Regions from separate parts of the Paenibacillus sp. FSL R5-0713 genome, predicted to be linked through region 2. Evidence: riboswitches for the same ligand, from Rfam matches in the RefSeq annotation. Region 2 holds a riboswitch; each other region holds the start of a gene.
What was found. Region 2 has a riboswitch for S-adenosylmethionine ahead of MKZ12_RS24550 (methionine ABC transporter ATP-binding protein). Riboswitches for the same ligand answer to the same signal wherever they lie in the genome.
Positions count from the first base shown of each region.

Region 1: another riboswitch for S-adenosylmethionine. It lies ahead of metA (homoserine O-succinyltransferase); the one in region 2 lies ahead of MKZ12_RS24550 (methionine ABC transporter ATP-binding protein).
Region 3: another riboswitch for S-adenosylmethionine. It lies ahead of mmuP (S-methylmethionine permease); the one in region 2 lies ahead of MKZ12_RS24550 (methionine ABC transporter ATP-binding protein).

Region 1 is NZ_CP150229.1:1,987,274-1,991,764, forward strand. Features, by position in the region: gene MKZ12_RS09110 (HRDC domain-containing protein) at 1-476, shown strand, start outside; gene corA (magnesium/cobalt transporter CorA) at 547-1,482, opposite strand; SAM riboswitch class I at 1,934-2,057, shown strand; gene metA (homoserine O-succinyltransferase) at 2,293-3,210, shown strand; gene MKZ12_RS09125 (aminotransferase class I/II-fold pyridoxal phosphate-dependent enzyme) at 3,235-4,422, shown strand; gene MKZ12_RS09130 (aminotransferase class I/II-fold pyridoxal phosphate-dependent enzyme) at 4,419-4,491, shown strand, end outside.
Region 2 is NZ_CP150229.1:5,518,135-5,522,625, forward strand. Features, by position in the region: gene MKZ12_RS24540 (MetQ/NlpA family ABC transporter substrate-binding protein) at 1-679, opposite strand, end outside; gene MKZ12_RS24545 (methionine ABC transporter permease) at 755-1,414, opposite strand; gene MKZ12_RS24550 (methionine ABC transporter ATP-binding protein) at 1,415-2,449, opposite strand; SAM riboswitch class I at 2,575-2,716, opposite strand; gene MKZ12_RS24555 (Cthe_2314 family HEPN domain-containing protein) at 2,854-3,570, opposite strand; gene MKZ12_RS24560 (heme A synthase) at 3,760-4,491, opposite strand, start outside.
Region 3 is NZ_CP150229.1:5,845,394-5,849,884, reverse strand. Features, by position in the region: gene MKZ12_RS26065 (GerAB/ArcD/ProY family transporter) at 1-614, shown strand, start outside; gene MKZ12_RS26060 (Ger(x)C family spore germination protein) at 611-1,813, shown strand; SAM riboswitch class I at 1,884-1,986, shown strand; gene mmuP (S-methylmethionine permease) at 2,077-3,489, shown strand; gene mmuM (homocysteine S-methyltransferase) at 3,467-4,491, shown strand, end outside.

The DNA.
Region 1 (4,491 bases), 3.3 Mb from region 2:
TGGAGCGTTCAACGACATTCCCGCTGGAATGGGTGTACACGGCGCTGAAGGAAGAAGAGTATGAGAACTGGTTATACAAGCAGAGAGAGCAGAAGTACAAACAGGAACTTGATAAGTTCACCACGCGCAAGCAGGTGCTCGAAGGCATGAAGGAAGGGCATACGTTAGAAGAAATCGTTAATCGATCCGGATTATCCCGACGCGAGTTGATTGAGCTGTTAGAGGCACTGGATCTCGAAGGTTATGACACCGATTGCCTTCTTGATGTGGAGCTTGCTGTGATGCCAGAGAACGAACAAGAGGCTGTATGGAGTGCATATGAGGAGCTGGGAGATACGTTCCTGAAGCCAGTATTACATAAGGTGTATGGAGCGGAGAAGCCCGACGGAGGAAGTCTGGAGCAGGTCTATGAAAAACTGCGCATGATTCGCATCCGCTTCCGTCGGCATGCAGAGACAGAGCGGAATGTAAGTTAGTTGCAGGGTATAGAAAAAGACGACGCGTTCCTCCAAGAGGAGCGCATCGTCTTTGTTATTTCATACGAGTTCATACCCAGTCTTTTTTGCGGAAAATGAAGAACATGCTCAGGCCCAGTGTAACCATCAGGCCAATTACAACAAAATAGCTGTATTTCCAGTTAAGCTCGGGCATATTCGTAAAGTTCATACCGTATATTCCGGTAATAACCGTCAGCGGCATGAAGACCGTGGTAATGGCGGTAAACACACGCATGATCTCATTCGCCCGGTTCGCTATACTGGATTGGTAGGCTTCTCGCAAGTTGCCCATCAGGTCGCGATAAGTCTCAAAGGTTTCCGATATTTTTACGGCATTTTCATAGATGTCACTGAAATACTTTTGCAGTTGATCATCGATGAGACGCAGATCTTTTTTGTTCAGTGTGTTAATGACCTCTTTCTGAGGTCCAAGGACTTTTTTCAGCCACAGAATCTCACTGCGCAGCCCGATGATTTCATTCAGATGTGACTTTTTGGTATGCATCAGAATGTCTTCCTCAAGCTTCTCAATCCGTGCTTCAATTCGGTCACCTACGGTGAAATAATTATCAACAATCAAGTCAACCAGCAAATAGAGCAGACGATCCGGTGTACTGATTTCCTGTTCCCACAGGATTGGTTTCAGTGTGCGCAATTCGCTGACCTTTTGCTTCGTAACACTAATAATAAAATGTCTGCCAAGGAACAAGTTGACTGCACGCAGAAAAATCTCTTCATCATCGAAACGTATGCTATTGATTACAATAAAATAATGGTTCTCATAAATTTCAATCTTCGGACGTTGTTCTTCGTCACTAAGACAGTCTTCCACAGCCAGATCATGCATCAAGAACAGCGGCTGAAGTACCGCCAAATCGTCTACGTCTGCATCAATCCAGTAAAATCCTTCCGCTGGTGGAGTCAGCGCCTGCTGAATGTCGTCCACCGGAATAAATACACCGTTGTTTACCAACCGGATTTTCATCGTTAATCTACTCCTTCTGCACCCGCCAACTTGGCGGATATTATCATTATGGGCGCAAAAAGAACAAATCAGCCGGTCGGCAGCGGAGCCTGGAGATCAGGGCTGCGTTCACTATATGATCAAACGGAAGTCACGTCCCGCTGCCGGCATGCTGATGTCAATTCTCTATGCAGTTTGTCGGAATTCGGCTGCCAGTCAGGCCTCGGGTCGCCATCCATTTAATATGTCACCTCTCACATAAGGGTTTATAACACCTTGTTTAGTATACCGCTGGTACAAGGTGCTTTCAAGCGCAAAAATGTGTCTATTTCGCGCCCTGAGGCAGTGTATGACAACGGATGAAGAACGGTTCCGATCTGGACAGCAGACAGAGAACTGCACCTTGACGTAAGGGCATTAATGTAATAAAGTAGACGGTGAACCATATTAAATTACAATCTAATACAGCGAAATCTTATCAAGAGTAGGTGGAGGGACTGGCCCGATGAAACCCGGCAACCGGCGGTATACCGCACGGTGCTAATTCTTGCAGCGACCTAGTGTCAAGTGGCACTGTTGTAACTGAGAGATGAGAGAGGCGCATATCTATTTACATATGACCTTTCTCGAAATCCGAGGAAGGTCTTTGTCATATGCCCCGACTTCTCAGCAGTGATTTTCGCTAAGGAACTTGAGGTTGTTTGTAACGTTGGATGAAAGAGCAATTCAATGTTTTTACAAGCTCAAGGCAGTCTGTCACTGTATTGATATGAAGACATCAAGCCAGTGGCAGTTGCATCTATCTATGCACAAGGAGGAGTTAGACTTACCATGCCAATCAAAATTCCGGATACTTTACCAGCAAAAGAAGTACTTGAAGGAGAGAATATCTTCGTCATGGATGAAACTTCTGCATACCAGCAGGATATTCGTCCACTCCGTATCGCTATATTAAACCTGATGCCGACAAAGGAAACGACCGAAACACAATTGCTTCGTCTGGTCGGAAACACGCCTATTCAGGTGGATGTTGTTCTCGTACATCCCAAATCCCATACGTCGAAGAATACGTCTCAGGAGTATTTGGATCTGTTCTACAAAACCTTTGACGAGATTGAACACCGCCGTTTCGATGGCATGATTATTACGGGTGCCCCGGTGGAACAGATGGATTTCGAAGACGTGAACTATTGGAATGAGATCCAGGAGATCTTCGAATGGACCAAAACCAATGTGACTTCAACCCTCCACATATGTTGGGCTTCCCAAGCAGGTTTATACCATCATTTTGATGTGCCGAAAGTACCACTTGATGAAAAGTGCTTTGGTGTTTTCCCACATACGATCAATAAACCACATGTTCCATTGTTGCGTGGATTTGATGAAGTATTCAACGTTCCACATTCCCGTCATACGGAAGTGAGACGCGAAGATATTGAAAAGAATGAAAATTTAGAGATTTTGGCTGAATCCGAGGAAGCGGGTATCTTCCTGGTTGCGACCAAAGACGGCAAACAAATTTTTGCCACAGGTCATGCCGAGTACGACCCGTTCTCATTAAAGTGGGAGTATGACCGGGATGTAGCCAGAGGATTGGATATTGCATTGCCTAGACACTATTATCCGAATAACGATCCTTCCCGTGTGCCACCGGCTACCTGGCGCGCTCATGCCAACTTATTATTCTCTAACTGGCTCAATTACTATGTGTATCAAGAAACACCTTACGATATTGGCCCGCAAATCTAATCGAGATTACAGGAGGATGCAGCAATGGAAGACAACAACAAGTTGAAAATCGAAAGCCGCTTAGCACAAATAGGGTCCATCAATGAACCGGTAACAGGCGCCATTAACTTTCCGATCTATCAATCCACTGCGTTTCGCCACCCGAAGCTAGGACAAAGCACGGGGTTTGATTATATTCGTACGACGAATCCAACCCGTAAAGTGTTGGAAGAAGCGGCTGCAGCGCTGGAGTCCGGTGATGCAGGGTTTGCCTGTAGCTCGGGTATGGCCGCCCTGCAAACGATTTTTGCCATGTTTGGTCAAGGAGATCATCTTATAGTATCGCTGGATCTGTATGGTGGGACCTATCGCCTGCTCGAACGCATTTTGTCCCGTTTCGGTGTAACCGCAAGTTATGTGGACACGAATGACCTGGCAGCACTGGAGAAGGTTCGTCAGCCAAATACCAAAGCCGTATTTATTGAGACACCTACCAATCCATTGATGATGATCACAGATGTGGAAGCCGTTGCTTCCTGGGCGAAAAAGTACAACCTGTTGACCATTGTTGACAACACGTTGTTGACTCCATTTTTCCAACGTCCGATTGAACTGGGTGCCGATATCATCATTCATAGCGCTACCAAATATCTGGGCGGACACAATGATGTGCTGGCCGGACTAATTATAACCAAGGGTGAGGCATTATCTGCAGAGATGGCGTTCCTGCATAATTCCATTGGAGCGGTATTGTCTCCAAGCGACTCCTACCAGTTGATGAAAGGCATGAAAACGCTGGCTCTTCGCATGGAGCGTCATGAATACAATGCGCTTACCATTGCCAAATACTTGCTTGAGCATCCAGCGGTGGGTGAAGTGTATCATCCAGGCCTGTTCGATCATCCGGGGTATGAGGTGCAGAATAAACAATCCACCGGTAACACAGGAATCTTCTCTTTTAAAGTGAAGGATGCACGTTACGTTGAACCATTGCTGCGTCATATCAAACTGATTGCTTTTGCCGAAAGTCTCGGTGGAGTGGAATCACTCATGACCTACCCAGCGGTACAAACGCATGCGGATATTCCGCTTGAAATCCGTGATGCCGTAGGTGTAGATGACCGACTGCTCCGGTTCTCTGTAGGCATTGAACATGCGGATGATCTGATTGCAGATCTTGGCAATGCTCTGACAGCTGCACAACAGGAAGTTGAAGGAGGCGTGCACTCATGAGTGAGTCCAACAACAAGCCCAATTCTGAATTGAAATTTGATACCAAATTGCTTCATTTTGGTGATGAAA
Region 2 (4,491 bases):
CGATCAGCAAGGCATCATTTGCCGGATTCAGGTTGGCTTCAAGCGCATAGTTGGCGTTGATGAATACCAGATCCGCTTCATCCAATTGACGAGGCATCATGGCTGCATCCAGCTCGATGATATCCAGGTTCTTCGGATTGGCTGTGATATCCTGAATCGTAGATGTGATATCTGTATTATCTTTCAGCGTAATAATGCCTTCCTTAGCGAGCAACAACAGTGCACGTCCACCATTGGATGGGTCATTTGGAATGGCTACTTTTGCGCCGTCAGCCAATTCATCCAAAGACTTAATCTTTTTGGAGTATCCGCCAAAAGGTTCAACATGAACAGGAGTTACAGCAACGAGGTTGAATCCACGTTCTTTATTCTCTGTGTCCAGGTAAGGCTGATGCTGGAAGAAGTTTGCATCCAATTTTTTATCAGCAAGTTGCTGGTTGGGTTGTACATAATCATTGAACGTAACGACTTGCAAACGAATGCCTTGTGCTTCCAGTTCAGGCTTGATGCTCTCCAGAATCTCAGCGTGTGGTGTAGGTGAAGCTCCAACTTTCAATTCAACCGTGCGTGGTGCACCTGCTGAATTGTCTGCACCGCTATCGGCATCCTTGTTGTTCCCGCAAGCTGCGAGAACTGCAATCAACATAAGACTAAGTAGAGCGAATGACCATTTTTTCATGTGTAAAACCCCTTCTCTAATCATTTTTTTCATGTGGCGTTCGAATAAATGCCTAGCCATCATGTTATCTATGTGTTATTTCCTGGTGAAAAATGTAACCAAGCGATCTCCAGCCATCTGGAGAATTTGCACGAGAATAATCATCGACACCACGGATATGATCATGATTTCATTTTGATAACGGAAATATCCGTAGTTGATTGCCAGCGTTCCCAGTCCACCACCACCAACCATGCCCGCCATCGCCGTATAGGAGACAAGCGTAACGATGGTAATGGTTATCCCAGCAACCAGACCAGGTAACGCCTCAGGCAGTAATACCCGTCTAACAATCTGTCCGGTCGATGCCCCCATTGACTGCGCCGCTTCAATTACACCACGGTCAACTTCTCGCAACGTTGTCTCCACCAATCGAGCAAAGTAAGGCGCTGCTGAAATAACCAAAGGAGGTATGACGCCAAGAACCCCCGTAGCTGTACCGACGAGTATACGAGTGAATGGAATAAGAGCAACAATCAATATGATAAATGGGACCGAGCGCAAAATATTAACAACCAGGGATAGTAAAGTGTACACCGTCCGTGACTTGATCGAAGCAGATCGGGCTGTCATAAACAGCAGAACTCCGAGTGGTAAACCAAAGATAACGGTGAATAGGCCTGATACACCCAAAATTTGCAGTGTCTCTATGGAAGCTTTACCAACCTCTTCCCAACGTACGGTTGAAAAATCCATCTAACGTAGCACCTCCACATCAAGTCCCTCAGCGGTTAATTCGGATATCGTCCGATCAATCGCATTAGAATCACCTTCGAACCGAACGGTCAGCTGACCATAAGGAACCTGTTTAATCGTAGCAATTGTCCCTTGCAGGATGGCAAAATCCACACCCGTCTTGCGAACCGTCCTGGACAAAATCGCTTCATACGTTTTGTTCCCCAGAAAGGATATCTTCACAAGTTTCGAAGCAACACCTGCCTGCAATTCAATGCCTGCCTTTGCCAGAGCGGTCTCTTCCAGAGCCAGTCCAGCTTCATGGTCACGCATCATGAAGTCTCGCGTAATCGCATGCTGCGGCTTCAGGAACACTTCGGTTACAGGTCCCTGTTCCACAATGCCACCTTGATGAATGACAGCCACCTTATCACAGATGTTCTGAATGACATGCATCTCATGTGTAATCAGCACAATGGTAAGGTTGTACTTTTCGTTAATGTCGAGCAATAACTTCAGAATTGAATTTGTCGTCTGCGGATCAAGCGCTGAAGTAGCCTCATCACAAAGAAGTACATTCGGATCACTCGCAAGTGCTCTCGCAATCCCCACACGTTGTTTCTGTCCACCTGATAATTGAGCTGGATATTTGTTGCTATGGTTCTCCAGACCAACGAGATTGAGCATTTCCTTCACTTTGCGATCAATGGCATCCTTGGGTGTATTCACAAGCTTTAGTGGAAAAGCCACATTATCATATACCGTTGCAGAGGATAACAGATTGAAGTGTTGGAAAATCATCCCGATCTTGCGTCTCTGTTGCTGCAATTCGGTTTTGCTCAGTTCAGTCAGATTGATCCCGTCAACCCATACTTCACCCTCCGTAGGCCGCTCCAGCAAATTAATACAGCGAATCAGTGTACTTTTACCCGCTCCGGAATGGCCAATAACGCCGTAGATTTCACCCTTTTGGATGTTCAAATTCAGCTCGGATAACGCTGTTGTCGACTTTTTTCCTTTGCCGTACGTTTTGGTTAATCCTTTTAATTCAATCAATCGCACTTGCCCCTTTCCAACCACCTACATGTATCTTTACCCGATCTAAAGGAAAACTCCCCTTAAAGTACAAAAAAGAGCCCTTTGCAGAAACAAAGAGGGCTCTTCACGTGAAAGAATATACCTTCTCATCTGCCAAAATCGTGCCTTGCACCATTTTGTAGGAATTAGCACCTAACATCTATAACGAATGATACATGTATCATGTCATTACAAATCGGTTGCCGGGCTTCATCGGGCCTGTCCCTCCGCCGCTCTCGATAAGAAATATGTTATTGTAGGATTTTATAAGTTCATGTAGTTCATGCTTTATAATGTGAATGTAAATTTTGAGATGATCTGTTCATTCTTTGTCATTGCAACACTCTAATTGAAACTCAGTATATTCCAAGTATTCCGATTTGTCAAAGGGAATTATTTCTTTGCCATATTTTATTGATATAACGATAAGAGGCTGTTAACGTTTCACAGACCATATCCACGCCCTGACGCATTTCCTGCACATGCTGATTCAGATCCTCCAGCTTCACCTTACCTTGCAAGGTCTGGTGTAACTGCCACAGGTCATCGTGCATTTCCGAGTTCATGTAATGAATTTCCATATTACGTCGTTTGCGCAGCTTGCTCATCGGCTCCCGATATGAGTCCTTGATCTGAATTAATTTCAATGCAAGATCATGATGCTCCCTCGCAAAATCGAACTGCCTTAACACCGTAAAATAAGAAAAATGCGCTTTTGTATTTGAAGTATTCAGCTGGAATATTTCATTCAATACGGTCCCGACTTTATCCAAAATGGCAAAGCAGCGGATGAAGCCATCTTTGTAGAAATACACATATCGGGCATACTCAGCTTTTTCAGTCGGCGTCATGTCGTCCGTTGAGCCTGCAACGACCTTTTTGCGAAAATGAGCTGCAGCGAAGCTGCTTTGCTCCAGTTCATCCAGTGAGGAGATGAGTCCCTGAGTCCACACATACAGTTTCCGATAGTCATGCGTGGGATCATGATCCACATGCATTTGCCGCTGAAAGAGCTCAAGTGTATGCGCCATGGAGTCCATCGCTTCCTTCAATTTACCTTCGTTTATACGCGGTTTTTCCCCCAACAACGTTCGCAGCATATTTAACCTCCTCTTTTCCGAATCAACATTTCATCACCGTAACACTTCATCCATTCCGTAATTGCTGCTTGCCATAGGTTGCCCTGATCCCCCTGACATCAAACAAAGTCCACCTGTCCAAAGATGTACATCACTGGATGGTGGACTTTCATATTAGGCCGAGTACCTTCAAGAGAACTGTATCTGTATCTAGAACCGATTAACCGGTCGATGCAGCTTGTACACCAGGAAACTCATATACGTTAAAACTCCGAACAATATGGCGATATCCAGCATATGAGCGAGAGCTACGAACATATATACTTCCGGGCGGTTCATTGTCACCATCATGAAAATACCAATCACGACTTGCATCAGGATGAGAACAACGGATACCACGCCAAGGGTACGCATTTCCTTGTTGTCCGGATGATTACGGTAAGCGAAATGACCCAGAATTGCAATAACAATGACGAGCGACGCTGCTGCTGCACGGTGAGCAAAAGCAACCGCTACCCCTCCTGAGAGCTCAGGGATGATCTGCCCGTTACAGAGCGGAAATCCGGAACATCCGCCAGCAGAATTCGTGTGGCTCACAAATGCACCCGTGTATACCACGAGATATGTGTAAATGGTGGAGAACCAGACCAGATTCCTGAATTTTTTGCTCACCCGAGGGTATTTATTCAGGCGCTCCAATCCGCCATCTTTTGCCTCCTGCCTTATGCCCAGCGCCATCATCAGGGAACTAGCAAAAGCAATCAGTGCAAAGCCGAAATGCAGTGCCATAACTGCTGAAGATTGGGAGAAGACGACGGCAAAAGCCCCCATGATCCCCTGCACGATAACAAATACCAGGGTTAAGAAAGAGAACAATTGCAGGTCACGACGTGACTTGCCAAACAGCAGAAAAGCAACAAACGAGGCAATGGACAACAATCC
Region 3 (4,491 bases), 330 kb from region 2:
TGCTGAGTAATCAGCTATTTGAGATTGGAAATCTTAGACCAGTGCTCGGCGAAGGTCTTATGCCTGTTTTCAAAGGACTTAAGCCTTCTCTATTATCATATACGGGGTATGAGGTGATGCTAATTATGACTGCTTATATGAAAAATCCGAAGAAAAGCAATAAGGCGATGAGCTGGGGCATACTTATATCCACCATTATATATTTGATTACGGTTGTCATGGTTGTAGGTAGCCTGTCCCTGGATGGAATCAAAACTCGAACCTGGCCAACGCTGGATTTGGTGAGAAGCTTCGAGATACAGGGATTAATATTCGAACGATTTGAATCCTTATTGCTGGTCATCTGGATTATGCAGATTTTTTCGACTACCGCGATCACACATTACTGTGCTTCGGTGGGTATTCGTGATTTGTTCCGTTCCAAAAAAATGAAGGGGATTATGTATGGTCTGCTTCCATTCATTTATGTGACAGCCATGATGCCCAAAACGGTTGATGATACTTTTGCACTTGGAGATATGCTGGGTAATGCATCTGTGTTTTTATTTGGCATTCTTCCTATGGTGTTACTGATGATAAGTCTGATTCGCAAAAAAGGAGGCAAACATGCATGATGCCATTCCGTATGCTCTTACGTTTAGCTTCTGCCTTTTGTATTCTGTTGACGCTGTCCGGATGCTGGAGCAGTCGGGAAATAGAGGATCTAAGTCTCTATGTTGGTCTTGGAATCGATGTCGGCAAAGAGACGGAATTCGAGAAAGACATCGCTGCTCAAGGAGGCTCATATCCTAAGAAGAACTATGTAACTGCCACGGTGCAGATCGCTCCGGGCTTCTCCAACAGTCAATCGAGCCAGCAATCCGGTTCTCCTTCTTCCGGCAAAACATCCTATGCCAATGAACAGCTCAGTGGAGATTCCATGTTGCAAATCTTCCGTCAGTTTGCGTTAAGGCGGGATCGACCACTTATTGGACATCATCTGAAAGTTATCGTCGTTTCCAAGGATATTGCCAAAAAATATGGTTTGGACCAATTGCTTGATTTTGTACTACGGGATAATGATATTCGACCGAACTGCCTGGTGCTGATCAGTCATCATTCTGCATTAGATGTGTTGACTTCACAGGACCCGTCTCGGATTCCGGCATTTTATCTCACAGGAATTACGAACAATTCGTACTTGTCCAACAAAATATTGGATCCTGTATTATTGTCTAAGTTAGATGCACAGATGCAGTCCGGTTCCAGCTTTCTGCTGCAAAATGTGTTGAATTCCCATGGAGAGGACAAGTTCTCTGGAGGTAGCATTTTTGATGGAAAAACAACGAAATTCATTGGAGAACTTAGTCAAACAGATCTTGAGGGTTTGTCATGGCTCAATTCCAAAAAAAAAGGAGGTGTCTTAAAAACACATAACAAGCAAGGATTCACCGTGGTATATGAAATCAAGAAGAAAAAGGTGAAAATTATTCCCAAGGTGGTCGGCAATGATATTTCATTCCATGTGAAGACTGAATCCGAAGGCTGGCTGATGGAGGATTGGCGGGCTCCGGAGGAAGAGGAGAAAGGTGAATATCTAAGAGAATTGGAAAAGGATTTTGCTGAGCTGGCCGAACAACAGATTCGTCAGGTGTTGTACAAACTTCAGCATACTTATAAAGTCGATGTAGCGGATTTTCGGGACAGCTTGCGTATTAAACATCCAAAGACATGGAAGAAAGTCAAAGGTGATTGGGATAAAATTTTCAGTACCGTGCCGATCACGTATGAGGTAAAGACCACCATTACCAATCCAGGGTCTTCCACAGAATAGCGAGATGTGCCATTTATGATATAAATATTGACACATTCATAATCAATCGCTATATTTATAAAAAATCATTTTCTTATCCAGAGAGGTGGAGGGACTGGCCCTTAGAAACCTCAGCAACAGATCTGAAGGATACTGTGCTAATTCCAGCGGGTGAACAGCCTGATAGATAGGAGCGTTTGTTTTTATTTGTCAGTAACGGCGCACTCTTTAGGAAGAGTGGGTCTTTTTTGTTTTTCTGGATGAAGAAGTAGGGAGCAGCAGGTATGGAGAACAACAACGACAAAGGGCATTTTCAGCGGAAAATGCAGGCACGGCATGTGGTCATGCTCTCTCTGGGTGGCGTCATTGGAACGGGATTATTCCTGAGCTCGGGTTATACGATTCAGCAGGCGGGACCACTGGGAACTATTCTTTCCTACTTGATTGGAGCGATCGTAGTATATCTGGTGATGCTCTGTCTTGGTGAACTGTCTGTTCATATGCCAGAGACGGGAGCATTCCATAGTTATGCGGCAAGATATATTGGACCAGCAACAGGCTATACGGTGGCTTGGTTGTACTGGTTAACCTGGACTGTTGCGCTTGGCTCCGAATTCACTGCCGCCGGTCTGCTGATGCAGCGTTGGTTCCCATCGGTAAACGTATGGATATGGAGCGCACTTTTTGCACTGATGATCTTTTTGTTCAATGCTTTAACGGTAAAACTTTTTGCGGAATCCGAATTCTGGTTCTCATCTGTCAAAGTAGTTACTATCGTAATCTTCATTATTATCGGTGGCGCAGCCATGTTTGGGTTCATCCCCATGGGGGATGCTGAACCGGCTCCATTCCTTTCCAATATTACAGCATCCGGGTGGTTCCCTCATGGGGCTACAGCGATATTGATGACTATGCTTGCTGTAAATTTTGCATTCTCAGGCACTGAGTTAATCGGTATTGCCGCCGGGGAGACGGAGAATCCAGAAAAGACGATTCCCAAAGCTATTCATACCACACTGTGGCGTTTGGTTATTTTCTTCATCGGAACGATTGTTATCTTGTCGGCCTTGCTGCCCATGTCGGACGCCAGTGTATTGGAAAGTCCTTTTGTAGCGGTAATGGAGCGGGTGGGTGTACCCTACGCTGCAGACATTATGAACTTTGTTATTCTGACGGCAATTCTCTCTGCTGCCAATTCGGGCCTCTATGCATCTTCACGGATGCTCTGGTCTCTGGCTGACAAAAGAACGATCTCTCCGTGGTTTGCCAAATTGACCAAGCGCGGGGTACCGCTGAATGCACTTCTGATCAGTATGGTGGGTGGTGCACTGGCTTTGCTGTCCAGCATCATTGCGCCAGGTACGGTGTATATTACGCTGGTCTCCATATCAGGTCTGGCTGTCGTTGCCGTATGGATGAGCATCAGCGCTTCCCAGTACATGTTCCGCAGACAGTATATCCGGGAAGGACATGCGATCAAAGATCTGGTCTACCGTGCACCACTGTATCCGGTGGTACCTATTGTTTCATTTATATTATGCCTGGCTTCATGCATAGGTATTGCCTTCGACCCGACACAGCGAATTGCGCTGTATTGTGGGATTCCATTTATCGCAGTATGTTACGCAGCTTATTATCTGACAGAACGTGTGAATAAGAAAAGAGGACAAGTACATGACACAAACACAACCGACTAACCCCATAGAACAGATCCTTCGTGAACATCCGGTCATGATTCTGGATGGAGCGCTGGCAACAGAACTTGAACAGCATGGATGTGATCTGGATGATCCATTATGGTCTGCACGTGTGTTGCTTGAGAATCCGGATGTTATTGTTCAGGTCCATACGGATTATTTTCGAGCAGGAGCCGACTGTGCGATTACATCCAGTTATCAGGCGACAGTGGATGGCTTCCGCAAGAGAGGCATCGGCGAGCAAGCAGCGTTGGACCTGATTCGCAAGACGGTGGAACTGGCTGCACAGGCGAGAGATGACGTATGGGCAGAAGTGCAGGAAGACGGAGTTGATAATACGGAAGCCAAACTGGATGGTGATCTGGTCCTCGGAACAGCACAACAAACGTCTGATGTCTTGGGGACCGGGGGCTTGGCTCGGCCACGACCGTTGGTTGCTGCATCCGTTGGACCCTACGGCGCTTATCTAGCTGATGGATCGGAGTACATCGGTCACTACGGTGTATCAGATGAAACGCTGGCTGCATTCCATCGTCCGCGGATGGCCGCGTTGCTTGAAGCGGGTGCTGATATTCTGGCTTTTGAGACCATACCATCCTTGCAGGAAGCACAGGTGCTGGTTGATTTGCTGAAGGAGTTTCCTCATGCTTATGCCTGGCTATCCTTTTCATTAAAAGATGGGACAAGCATCAGCGAAGGTACGCCGCTTAAGACATGTGCACAATTGTTTGGCTCCGAGCCGCAGATTGCTGCGATTGGCCTGAACTGTGCTCCTATGGAAGTGGTGACGGAAGCGGTGAGTATTCTCAGCCGTGCCAGCGATAAACCTGTTATTGTGTATCCGAACTCGGGAGAAGTATACGATGCTGCAACGAAGACGTGGAGTGGGCAGGGTACCTGTGGCAGTATGAGTGATGCTTCGGAACAGTGGGTTGCTGCGGGCGCACAGATTATTGGCGGTTGTTGCCGTACTACGCCACATCAGATTGACGAGCTTGCGAA